DNA from 3 places in the Cyanobacterium stanieri LEGE 03274 genome. Region 2 is predicted to be linked to each of the others. Evidence: predicted binding sites of a transcription regulator. Region 2 holds the regulator's gene; each other region holds the start of a gene.
The links. The regulator NtcA, encoded in region 2, controls nitrogen genes in cyanobacteria. The targets are predictions, from matches to a motif close to TTTGTANCNNNNGNTACAAA.
Positions count from the first base shown of each region.

Region 1: IQ215_RS13045 (CmpA/NrtA family ABC transporter substrate-binding protein) is a predicted target of NtcA. The motif match lies at 1,647-1,666, and genes of this name have one in related genera.
Region 3: IQ215_RS12300 (CmpA/NrtA family ABC transporter substrate-binding protein) is a predicted target of NtcA. The motif match lies at 2,114-2,133, and genes of this name have one in related genera.

Region 1 covers NZ_JADEWC010000038.1:10,336-13,993, forward strand. The annotation lists gene IQ215_RS13035 (serine/threonine-protein kinase) at 1-209, opposite strand, end outside; gene IQ215_RS13040 (histidinol-phosphate transaminase) at 357-1,478, opposite strand; gene IQ215_RS13045 (CmpA/NrtA family ABC transporter substrate-binding protein) at 1,729-3,345, shown strand; gene ntrB (nitrate ABC transporter permease) at 3,527-3,658, shown strand, end outside.
Region 2 covers NZ_JADEWC010000041.1:11,953-15,610, reverse strand. The annotation lists partial or broken gene IQ215_RS13430 (collagen-like protein) at 1-356, shown strand, start outside; gene IQ215_RS13425 (molybdenum cofactor guanylyltransferase) at 309-908, opposite strand; gene IQ215_RS13420 (DNA phosphorothioation-associated protein 4) at 923-1,381, shown strand; gene ntcA (global nitrogen regulator NtcA) at 1,389-2,066, opposite strand; gene IQ215_RS13410 (ABC transporter ATP-binding protein) at 2,311-2,988, opposite strand; gene IQ215_RS13405 (Sll0314/Alr1548 family TPR repeat-containing protein) at 3,082-3,658, shown strand, end outside.
Region 3 covers NZ_JADEWC010000032.1:29,662-33,319, forward strand. The annotation lists gene ntrB (nitrate ABC transporter permease) at 1-610, opposite strand, end outside; gene IQ215_RS12300 (CmpA/NrtA family ABC transporter substrate-binding protein) at 737-2,044, opposite strand; gene IQ215_RS12305 (DUF2752 domain-containing protein) at 2,368-2,850, shown strand; gene IQ215_RS12310 (TM2 domain-containing protein) at 2,880-3,146, shown strand; gene IQ215_RS12315 (peptide chain release factor 3) at 3,372-3,658, opposite strand, start outside.

The sequences.
Region 1 (3,658 bases), on a different contig from region 2:
GCCTGAGGTAAAGACTGTTTTATTACACATTGGGAATTAACGGCCTGAGATTCATCTATTCCATAAAATGTTCTACCAAAACCCCCTTCCCCAATAATTCTAATGGCACGATAACGATTTTTAATTAATAATTTTGATCCACAATTTTTGCAAGTATCATCTTGGGGATAATTATCGATTAGACAATCAGGATTAAAGCATTTACTCATGATTTAACCTTGGAACTAAAATTAAATTTTAGCATTTTGGCATCAATGGATAAAATATTAAAAGAAAGATTTTGTTAAAATACCAAAAAAAATTAGGGAGCTTAAATCCATGCTACTCAAGGCTAAGTTTAATCGTTCAGGTAAGAGTTAAACAATTATTTCTTGAATTGCAGATAATAACTGATCATTTTCTTCCTTCGTACCAATGGAAATTCTTAATCCTCCCCCTGTATGTCTAATTAAAATATTTTGGGCTTTTAATTGGTTCATAATCTCATTATGAGTTTCTGTGGAGGGATCAATATTTGATCTTAAATAGATAAAATTTGATTCGCTATGCCATACTTTTAATTTATCATTGTTTTTCAACTGTTGATAAACCCTTTCTTTTTCTGTCATTATTTGTTTAACAGAAGGTAAGATTAAATCTCTATTTTCCATGGCAATTTCGGCAGCGAGTTGAGCAAAAGTAGGGAGATTGTAGGGTAATCTGATTTTTTCTAATATATCAATGATGGGGCTAGGAGCGATCGCATATCCCACCCGATGAGCTGCTAAACGAAAAGCCTTAGAAAAAGTGCGAGTAATAATCCAATTATCACGGGAAAGAATTTCCCCCACCAAAGTATGTCCACTAAACTCATAATAAGCCTCATCCACCACCACCAAAATATCATCGGGTAAACCCTTCAACCAATCAATCTCTGCAGTGGTAAGACAATTAGCAGTGGGTGAATTGGGATGTACCACAAAAACCACCTTAACAGGGGTAGAGGTAGGATTCTTAATAGCCTCGTTAGCCTCTTCTAAATTGATACTAAAATCTGTCTCATGACGATTCACTTTCACCACAGGAATTCCCAAAGTTTCCGCCAAAATAGCATACATCGAAAAAGTAGGATTCGCCACCAAAATAGAACCCTGTCCATTTAGACAAGTAGCGATTAAAATAGAGCGGATAATCTCATCCGAACCATTACCCACCGATACATGACTGGTTTTAATGTCCTCGCCTAAGGGCGCTGATTCATTAACATATTCAGTAATCAACCTTTTAAGTTGAAAATGTCCCCCATCAGGATAACGATTAGTAGTAACCTTTTCCTCGTATATTGACGCTAATTTTGCCCGAACATCATCAGGTAAATTGAAAGGACTTTCATTGGCATCCAACCTGACTAAACTTTGACTTTCATCAATGGGGGTAGGGTGATAAGCATTTAGGGTTAATAAATCAGGACGAATAAAAGACAGTTTTTCGGTGGTCATTTAAATATATGGAAAAAGACAAATACTCTTACATTGTAACAATGTGATGACCTCTCCTCCTCCACAATTTTTGACCGATTTCCCAACAAAAAAGTAATACATTTATATTTTCTTATATTACTTATTTATTATGCTAAAAATGCAATCTATCCAAAAAAATGAACCCCTACGGTATCAAGGGATACAGTGACCATCAAAAAAAAACCGTTTAATGCACATATTCAGTTCACATATTCATATATATAAAGTCATGGGATTAACAAAGACGGTTTTATCTCAGCGAGATGAATGGAAAGGGGTCGAAAATCTTTGTATCAAATGTGGAAAATTTCATCCTAGTCAAGATCATTGGCAGTTTATGGAAAGTATGCCCAGTGATCCTTTGGACATGATTAGTGATTTGACCAAAATGGGGGTATATAAACCTCAAACCTTTGACATTGCCGATGCTCTAAGTTCGGCCGAACTAAGGAAAGAGTTATTTTTAAAAATGGCGGGAAAAGGTAATCCCAAACGTGAAAAGTTGATCTTAGAATTGGCAAAACAAGCAGGGGGTTTAGACAATGCCTTTGCTGCGGCTTTTGGCCCTAAAGCAGGGCAGTTTTTTGGGGATGCCATCCGTAATGGAGAAGTAAGTCGTCGTAAATTCTTGCAAAACGTGGCGATCGGTGCGGCCCTTGTAACCCTTGTAAATGCTTGTGGGAATGGTGGCGGGGATACGGTAGTTGATCCTGATGCGCCTCCTGCGGATGTATCTGGTTTGGAAAAAACTGATTTACGGGTGGGTTTTATTCCTATTACCTGTGCTACCCCCATTATTATGTCTGAGCCTTTAGGCTTCTATCAAAAATATGGTCTAAATACTCAGGTGGTAAAAATGCCGAGTTGGGGCGCTGTGAGGGATTCTGCCATCGCAGGGGAACTAGACGCTTATCATATGTTAGCTCCCATGCCCATTGCCATGACTTTGGGATTGGGTTCGGCAACCTTTGGAGTGAAATTAGCTAGTATTGAAAATATCAACGGTCAAGCTATTACAGTGGCCGAGAGACATAGGGGTAATGTGAACGGGCCAGAGGATTTTAGGGGCTTTGTTTTGGGTGTACCTTTCCCCTACTCCATGCACAATTTACTACTTAGATATTACCTTGCCACAGGGGGCATTAACCCTGATACTGATGTTACTATTCGCCCTGTACCGCCTCCAGATAGTATTGCACAGTTAGTGGCTGGGGATATTGATGGTTTCTTAATGCCTGATCCTTTTAACCAGAGGGCTGTATTTGAAGGAGTAGGGTTTATCCATAAACTTACCAAAGATATTTGGGATGGTCATCCCTGTTGTGCTTTTGCGGCTAGTAATACTTGGATTGATGAAAATCCTAATACTTTCCGAGCTTTGAATAAGGCGATTATTGAGGCAACGGATTACGCTAGGGTACAAGAAAATCGAGTGGAAATTGCCGAGGCTATTTCTGGTAGGGCGTTCTTAAATCAGCCTGTGGAAGTGGTTCAGGCAGTTTTAACGGGTAATTTTGAGGATGGTTTGGGTAATAGTTTTAATATACCCGATCGCATCGACTTCGATCCCTATCCTTGGCAAAGTTTTGCTAACTGGATTACTTCTCAGTTAGTTCGTTGGGATATTTCTGGAGATGGTTTAGGGGCTCAATTAGTGGCCGAGCGTGGTTATAACGAAATTGGGCAGGATGTCTTTTTAACAGATTTGGCGAGGGAATTAGCGGAAGAATTGGGACAAACTCCCCCTGATGATATTTATCGCACGGAAACCCTTGCTTTTGATGAATTTGACCCTCAAAATCCTGAGGCCTATATTCAGGCTCAGATTGATGAGTTTGGATTTTAAAAAGGGCAATAGGCAATGGGCAATGGTTTTAGAGTAGAGCTGATCCCCCTTAGTTCCCCTTTATAAGGGGAAAATAAATAGTTACTTATAATTCCCTCATTATTGGGGGATTTAGGGAACAAACCTAATTCACATTTTTCCTCTAGTTTTAGCAATAAATAGAACACTAATTGCAGTAAATATGAATATTACTCAAGAAAATAAATTTAAACAGTTATTAGAAAGTGAAAATATAAGGGCGCTGGGGATATTCCTTCTTTCCCTCGGAATTTTCCTCTCATTGTGGGAAATCGGGGCAAATCTGGAACTTTTT
Region 2 (3,658 bases):
GTAAAGGAGTATCAGGGTTAGGGTTAGGAGTGCAGATGGAAATAGTGGACGAGGCAAATTTATCGGACATAGTCAATACCAATTTTAAAATCAAATATAGTACCTCCCCATCCCGTAACCTGAGTTTGCGCCAAAGAAATGATTATACCCTCCGTTATGAAGGGGAAATTTCACCCCAATTTATTAACTATCAAAATAATCGTTTTATAATTAATATTGGAGAATTAAATATTGATCCTCGTCACCTAGAAGCCGATACTTCCATCGATATTCAATTAGAAATTACCCGTACTCTCAACGATAATCAATCAACTCAAATTATCTCCGAAAGAAGAATACTCGGTCCATTTCGCTAAATCTTCAGGGGTATTACAATTATATAAAACCCTCCTATCTTGAACCATCAGGGGGGTTACTTTTTCTCCTTTTAACCATCTTTGAAAAGATTTATTACCCCCATTCAGGGATTTTTGTAAAGATGATAAACAATCACGGCGATAAAAGCCCGATAAACACTCCCATCCTTTTTTGTGGGTTGGTAAAAGGGCAATAGTTTCTTCTGATACGGAGGGTAATAGTTTCAACCATGATTTAATCTCTTGAGTCTGAAGATAAATTAAATCGCAAGGTAATAATAAAACCCATGGGCTATGGATGAAGGATAAACCATGGGCGAAGGCAACTAAAGGGCCTTGGTAGGGGTGAGGTTCAATGATAAATTGAGTATCATTAGGCAGAAAAGATTGATATTGATGTTCGGGGGAGGTGAGGATAAATACTTCATTGCTTAATTCTCTGGCTATATGGTAGGTTTTGCTTAATAAGTATTCTCCTTCAATTTCTATCAAAGCCTTATCGAAGCCCATACGGGAGCTTTTTCCCCCAGCTAAAATCAATACGGAAATCATTAATTCACAAGAATATGGTTAGTAGAGTTAGAATTGACCAAAATAAGGCATCTTTAGTTCAAAGTTTAATTTTTAGTCATGATAACCCAGAGGGGGTGTTTGACACCTATGCTGATGTTATGGCTTTTGCGGCGGCCGTGGGTAAAAAATATGATTATCGTTTACCTTTAGAAACCATTGCCCAAGAACCTAATCCGATTAGTTATGATATTTTTATATCCCGTGGTTACGATTTATTGGTTGATGTTTTGACTATTATGACCATGGGTAATTTGGATTTTTTATCCGATGAGAATAGTTCCCAAGAGCGTAGAATCACTCTTTTTGAACAATACGCCAATGGTGGTTTGTCTTATTTACAAGAGCAGTTAACCGGGGCGATCGATTATCAGGAAAGACTTTTGTTACTGTTAGATAAGGAAAGACATACTCCTAAGGTTAGTCAGGAATTTGATTTAAGTCGTTTTTTGTAAGATTTCTCTAGGCAAATTGTTGACTGAGGGCAACGGGGTTATGGACGGTAATTTTTTTCTTGGTAATGGAAATCATACCATCTTGGCGGAGTTCCCCTAAAAGTCGGGTAACCGTTACACGGGTAGAACCGATGGCCTCGGCGATCGCCTGATGGGACAATTTAAGGTCAATGGTAATACCATTAAGACTAGGAATACCAAAATCACGACAAAGAATTAACAAAAAACTCACCAAACGAGAAGCCATATCACGGTGGGCAAGGGTTTCGATCATCATTTCCGTTTGTAAAATACGAGAAGATAACCCCTGTAACATAAGACGAGATAACTCAGGATTATCCTGTAAAGAGCGTTGAAAATGTTCAATGGGAGCGGATAATAATTCCACAGGGGTAAATGCTACAGCGTGGTAAAAGCGATCGCTCTTTTGCCCAGTAATCAAAGATAAAACCCCAAAAACACTATTTTCCCTCAAAAGAGCCACCGTAATTTCTTCCCCTGCCTCGTAAAGACGAGATAACTTAACCGCTCCTTTAACTAAAAAATATACCCTTTCCGCAGGATCTCCAGGAAAAAAAATTGTCTTTCCCCGTTCAAACTTCTCCATAACGGGGTTATACATTCCCCCCCCTATCTGACGAAATACTGAAGCTAGGGGCTGTTCTTGAGTAGGAATTGGTTGCATAGACAGTAGTTAATATTTAATAATTGATCGTGCAGATGACGCTTTTTTTCGAGAAAATTTAAGTGTAAACTAGATAACTATTTTATCAAAAAATTAGGTTTAAAACCCCATAATAAATGACAGATTTGATATTTGTTATTAAAAATAGTAAAATCACCCTCGATTGGGGATAGCAAGTAGTTCTCGGTATGAGAGATGGGGGGTAGGGGAGATGGGGGAAATAATAGTTTAATTATTCATTTGATTACTGGTGCCAGTTTATTTCTAGTGGTGGTTTAACAGTAAAATCGGAGGGGGCAACGGACTCTATTTTTCCTGCCTCAATGCGCCAACAATAATCGGCAATGGAAATTAAATCACTAGCATCATGGGTAACAATTAATAATGTCCAATGTTGTTTTAATTTTGCCAAAAGATTAACTAATTGATCGCGCATTAACCAATCCAATCCCGCTGTAGGTTCATCAAGAAGTAAAATATTGGGTTGTCGTATGAGTTGCACCGCAAGGGATAAACGTCTTTGTTGTCCACCACTAAGGGCATGGGGAGGAGTTTCATAACTAATATTTTCTAAACCTACTTCGGTGAGGGCTTCTTTTACTTTGATGGCGCTTAATTCGGGATGTCCGAGGCGTAATTCTTCTAAGATATTTGAGCCACAAAAATGCCTTTCGGGAAATTGAAAGACTAATCCGCTAAGTTGCTGTAATTCTATGGAGGTTATTTCTTCCCCTTGCCAAATAATTTTACCGCTGGTGTTTTCGGCTAATCCGGCTAAGATTTCGAGGAGGGTAGTTTTTCCTGAACCACTTTTACCGACTATTAGCCCTAGTTTTTGAGGTTCTAGGTTTAGGTTTATGTTTGTGATGATGGGGGTGGGCGTAGCGGCAGGGTGATAACCAACATTCTTTAAGGAAAGCATAGTTTGGGCTAAAATCGTAAGGAATATTTACCTTTAATGATAGTTGCTAAAGGTATTATTAACATTTTTCCTTCAAGAGGCAATAGGTTTATCATGCAAGATAAAAACAGGTTTTTTTCTTCTACTTTTCGGATTCGTCGTCAAGGGGCGTTTACTTTCTCTACGATCGCCCTTACGATGTTATCTTGGGGTTTTTCCATGGGAGCTAGTTTTGGGGCTGATCCCTTTAGAACTAATAATCCTCGAGAGATTGGGGATAAAACAGAACAGGCTTTTAAGACTCTTTTTGAGGAGGGAAATTATCCCCGTGCCAAAAGACTATTGGATGAGGCGAAGGATTCAGAAGGTAATGATCCCCTTGTTCCTGCCCTACGGGCTTCTTTAGCATATACCGAGGAGGATTGGACTACCATGAAATCCTATGCCGATGAAACCGTAACCGTGGCAAGGGCGATCGCCATTAAAGATCCCCTCAGAAGTAATCTTTATCTAGCGGTGGGTAATTTTTTACAAGGGGCGCATAAGTTCCAAGTTAGTGGCCCCATGGCCGCCATTGGTCAATTACAATCGGTTTTTCGCTACTTTGAACAAGCCCAAAGAATTGATAATGATGATCCTGAATTAAACTTAATTAAAGGTTATTTTAACCTAATCTTAGCCGTCAACCTTC
Region 3 (3,658 bases), on a different contig from region 2:
AGGGAAGGGTGGAGGGAATGAGAATATTAAAAAAGAAGGTTACTTTAGAAAGGTGTAATACTCTCGAAACGTTACGATAATCTTGGGGAATTTGTTGCACCCCTACGGTGGTATTAATAATGATTGGCCAAATGGCAGTAATAAAAATTACAAAGATAGCACTAGGATCGGCTTGACGCATGGCGGCTAGGGAGATGGGCAACCAAGCGAGGGGGGGAATAGTTCTGAGTACCTGAAAAATAGGATCTAGGGCAGCATAAAATAGTTTGTTACTACCGATTAAAATTCCTAGGGCAATACCGACAACGGTAGCGAGGGAGAAACCAATGGCCACCCGCTGTAAACTGGCGAGAATTTGCCAAAATAGTCCTTTATCAACGCCACCGTTATCAAAGAAAGGATCGATAATATAAGGATTCCAGGTGTCTTGAATTACTTCGATGGGGGTAGGTAGGGTGACATCATCAGGGGAGGCGACAATTTGCCAGATTACCAATAAGACAACTAGGGCAACGATGGGGGCAATTATTTTTTGAGGAGATTTAACAATATTCTTGATTGTTGAGTTGATGGGGTTCTTTTTTTTCCGTAAACTAGCTTGAGCAACCATGATCTTTAATTAATAATTAATAATTGATAATTGATAGTTAGAAGAAGTGAATAGTTTTAGGTTGTAATGTACTATCTCAACTTTTTCTATTCACTCTGATAGGTGTTTAACACTTAAAACCTTGTTTTAAATGCTCTTGAATTCGAGACTATCTAAATAGGCTTGGGGGTTTTCGGGGTCAAAGGTGGTACCATCAAAAAAGGTTTCTACTCCCCTTGATGTTTCGGTGGGAATTTGATCTGCTGGAGTACCGATCGCCTCGGCGGCCTCTCTCCACAAGTCTTCTCTATTTACTTGCTCGACGAGGGCTTGGGTGTCGGTATCTTGAGGAATGTAGCCCCAACGGATATTTTCGGTTAAAAACCATAGGTCATGACTTTTATAGGGATAGGAAGCGTTGTCGCGCCAGAATTTCATGGCATATTCAAAGTTTTCTTCTACTCTCCCTGTACCAAAATCGATGTTACCTTTCGATCTTTCGACGATGTCTTCGTAGGGTACTCTGAACCATTTATTTTGAGATACTATCTGACACATTTCTTCTACGTTTTCGGGGCGATCGCACCATTGTTGCGCTTCTAAAACTGCCATTAATAAAGCACGGGCGGCTTTGGGGTGTTGATCTACCCAATCTTTACGCATGGCAAAGGCTTTTTCGGGGTGATTATTCCATAACTCCCCTGTTACCAATGCGGAATAACCTTCCCCTTGCCCCACTAACTGAGCATTCCAAGGCTCTCCCACACAAAAAGTGTCCATGGTATTGGTTCTCATGTTTGCTACCATCTGCGGGGGGGGGACGGGTACAACGGAAGCATCGCCATCAGGGTTTACACCGTTAGCCGCTAACCAGTAACGCATCCATAAATCATGGGTACCTCCCGGGAAAGTCATGGCCGCGGTAAAATCTCTACCCTCGGCTTTAGCCTGAGCTACTGCTTCTTGTAATCTTTCGGCAGAATCTAAGGTTACATCGGGGAAGGCATTACTTACGGAAATTCCTTGACCGTTAGTATTAAGACGGGCCAAAATATACATAGGTACTGGTTCATTGGTGGTCGTTCCCAAGGTCATTTGATAGGGCATGGGTGTTAAGATGTGCGCTCCGTCAATACCACCACCCGCCGAACCTAATTCAATGTTATCCCGAGTCACAGGCCAGGAGGCTTGTTTTAGTACCTCCACATCGGTCATGCCATATTTGGCAAAAATTCCTTTTTCAAGGGCAATAATTAGGGGAGAAGCATCGGTGAGGGCGATAAAACCAAATTTAGCGGAAGTAATTTCGGGAGCATTTTCTCCCATATCAATGGTTTCTACTTGTTCAACGTTGGTGGTTGTGTTGGTGTCCGCACCGCAACCATGTAATATTGCCGCTCCTACGGCGGTTAAACCACTGGTGACAAGAAATTTTCTACGGGATAATCTGCTCATTTTTATTCGCTAAGTTAAGACATATTAATTGAATCGTTGTTAAATTTATATTTTCTTTACAATTATTTCTCGGTATCTATTGTTACCGTATGTAACTTTATATGATTTAAGTGCTAAAATAAGATGACAAAAACGCATATATGGTTAAGGATTGATGGAAAAGTCAGCTCATCGGGTAAATTGATAATCAACAATCGAGTTTTTTTACTTAAATATTAATTCTTTATAAATTTTTAATATTTGAGCATAAAATTTAATGGCAAAAAAGTAGTTAAAACTTAAAATAAAATAAATCCTGAATTAATGGTGTTTGAATTAAATTAATGTTTCGTTTTACCACAACTTCCATATCTTCTCGAGGTGTGTATGGGCGATCGCTCTTATTTCTGATTTTAAGCTCTGTTATTGTGGGTTCATATCTACTCAATATTACAGAAACAGAATCCCCTTTTTCTTGCATAATCTTAGCTTTTACGGGTATCCCTTGCCCCGGATGTGGACTAACTAGATCGTTTTTAGCCATGGCCGGTGGTAATATTTGGGAATCATTTTATTATCATTTATTTGGTCCTTTATTATTTATTATTTTTCTTGTTTATTCGCTTCATTTATTTTTAGAAATAATTACTAAAAAAAAGGTTAAAGCAACGTATCTAAAATTAGCACAAAACAAAAAGTTACAATACTTGATTTTATTTTTAATTTTGGTTTATTATTTGAGTAAACTTATTTTTCTTCATAGTACAGGGGAGTTAACAGAAAGTTTTTTATCTTCCCCTTTAGCAAACCTTATTTATCAACGGTAAAAAAATAATTAATATTAGGAATAAAGAAAATGAGCGAATTTAATGCTTCAGAAGTTCAAAGTAAAAAAATGGCGGCGGGTATTTGTGGAATTTTGCTAGGTTCTTTCGGTATCCACAAATTCATTCTTGGTTACAATCAAGAGGGAATTATATTACTTTTAGTTAGTCTGCTCACCTGTGGATTTGGTGCCGCCATCACGGGTATTATTGGCATTGTGGAGGGGGTAATTTATTTGATGAAAACAGATGAGGAATTTTATAATATGTACCTCAATGGTAAACAACCTTGGTTTTAATTAATGAAAAGTTTAAAGATTAATAGTATTAAAACAAAACTGTTTTTGTTTATTTTTGGATGTGGTTATTTGACGGTTTTTTCTAATTTTGATATTACCTATCCATTTTTGAAACCTTATTTAGTGCTTTTACCAGTTCAAATAGGTTTAATTTTTTACTTTTTGTGGAGAAATAAAACTAAATAATTGTAAGCCCAGCATATAACTGGGGCTTTTTTGATCAAATTAAAGGGCGATCGCACTTAACCTTAAATCAGGATGATCAGCCTTTACCTGATTAATATTCCAATCATTTTTGAATAATAAAACAGGACGATCAAAAGCATCCTTAACCACCATCGTATTAAATAAACGACCCACCTTTTCAAGCGCTTCCCAACCATCTACCACCCAACGGGCAGCGCCATAGGGCATCGGCTCAAGCCTAGAATCCACATTATATTCATTTAAAAGGCGATGTTGTACCACCTCAAATTGTAACTGCCCCACCGCCGCTAAAATAGGATCTCGGA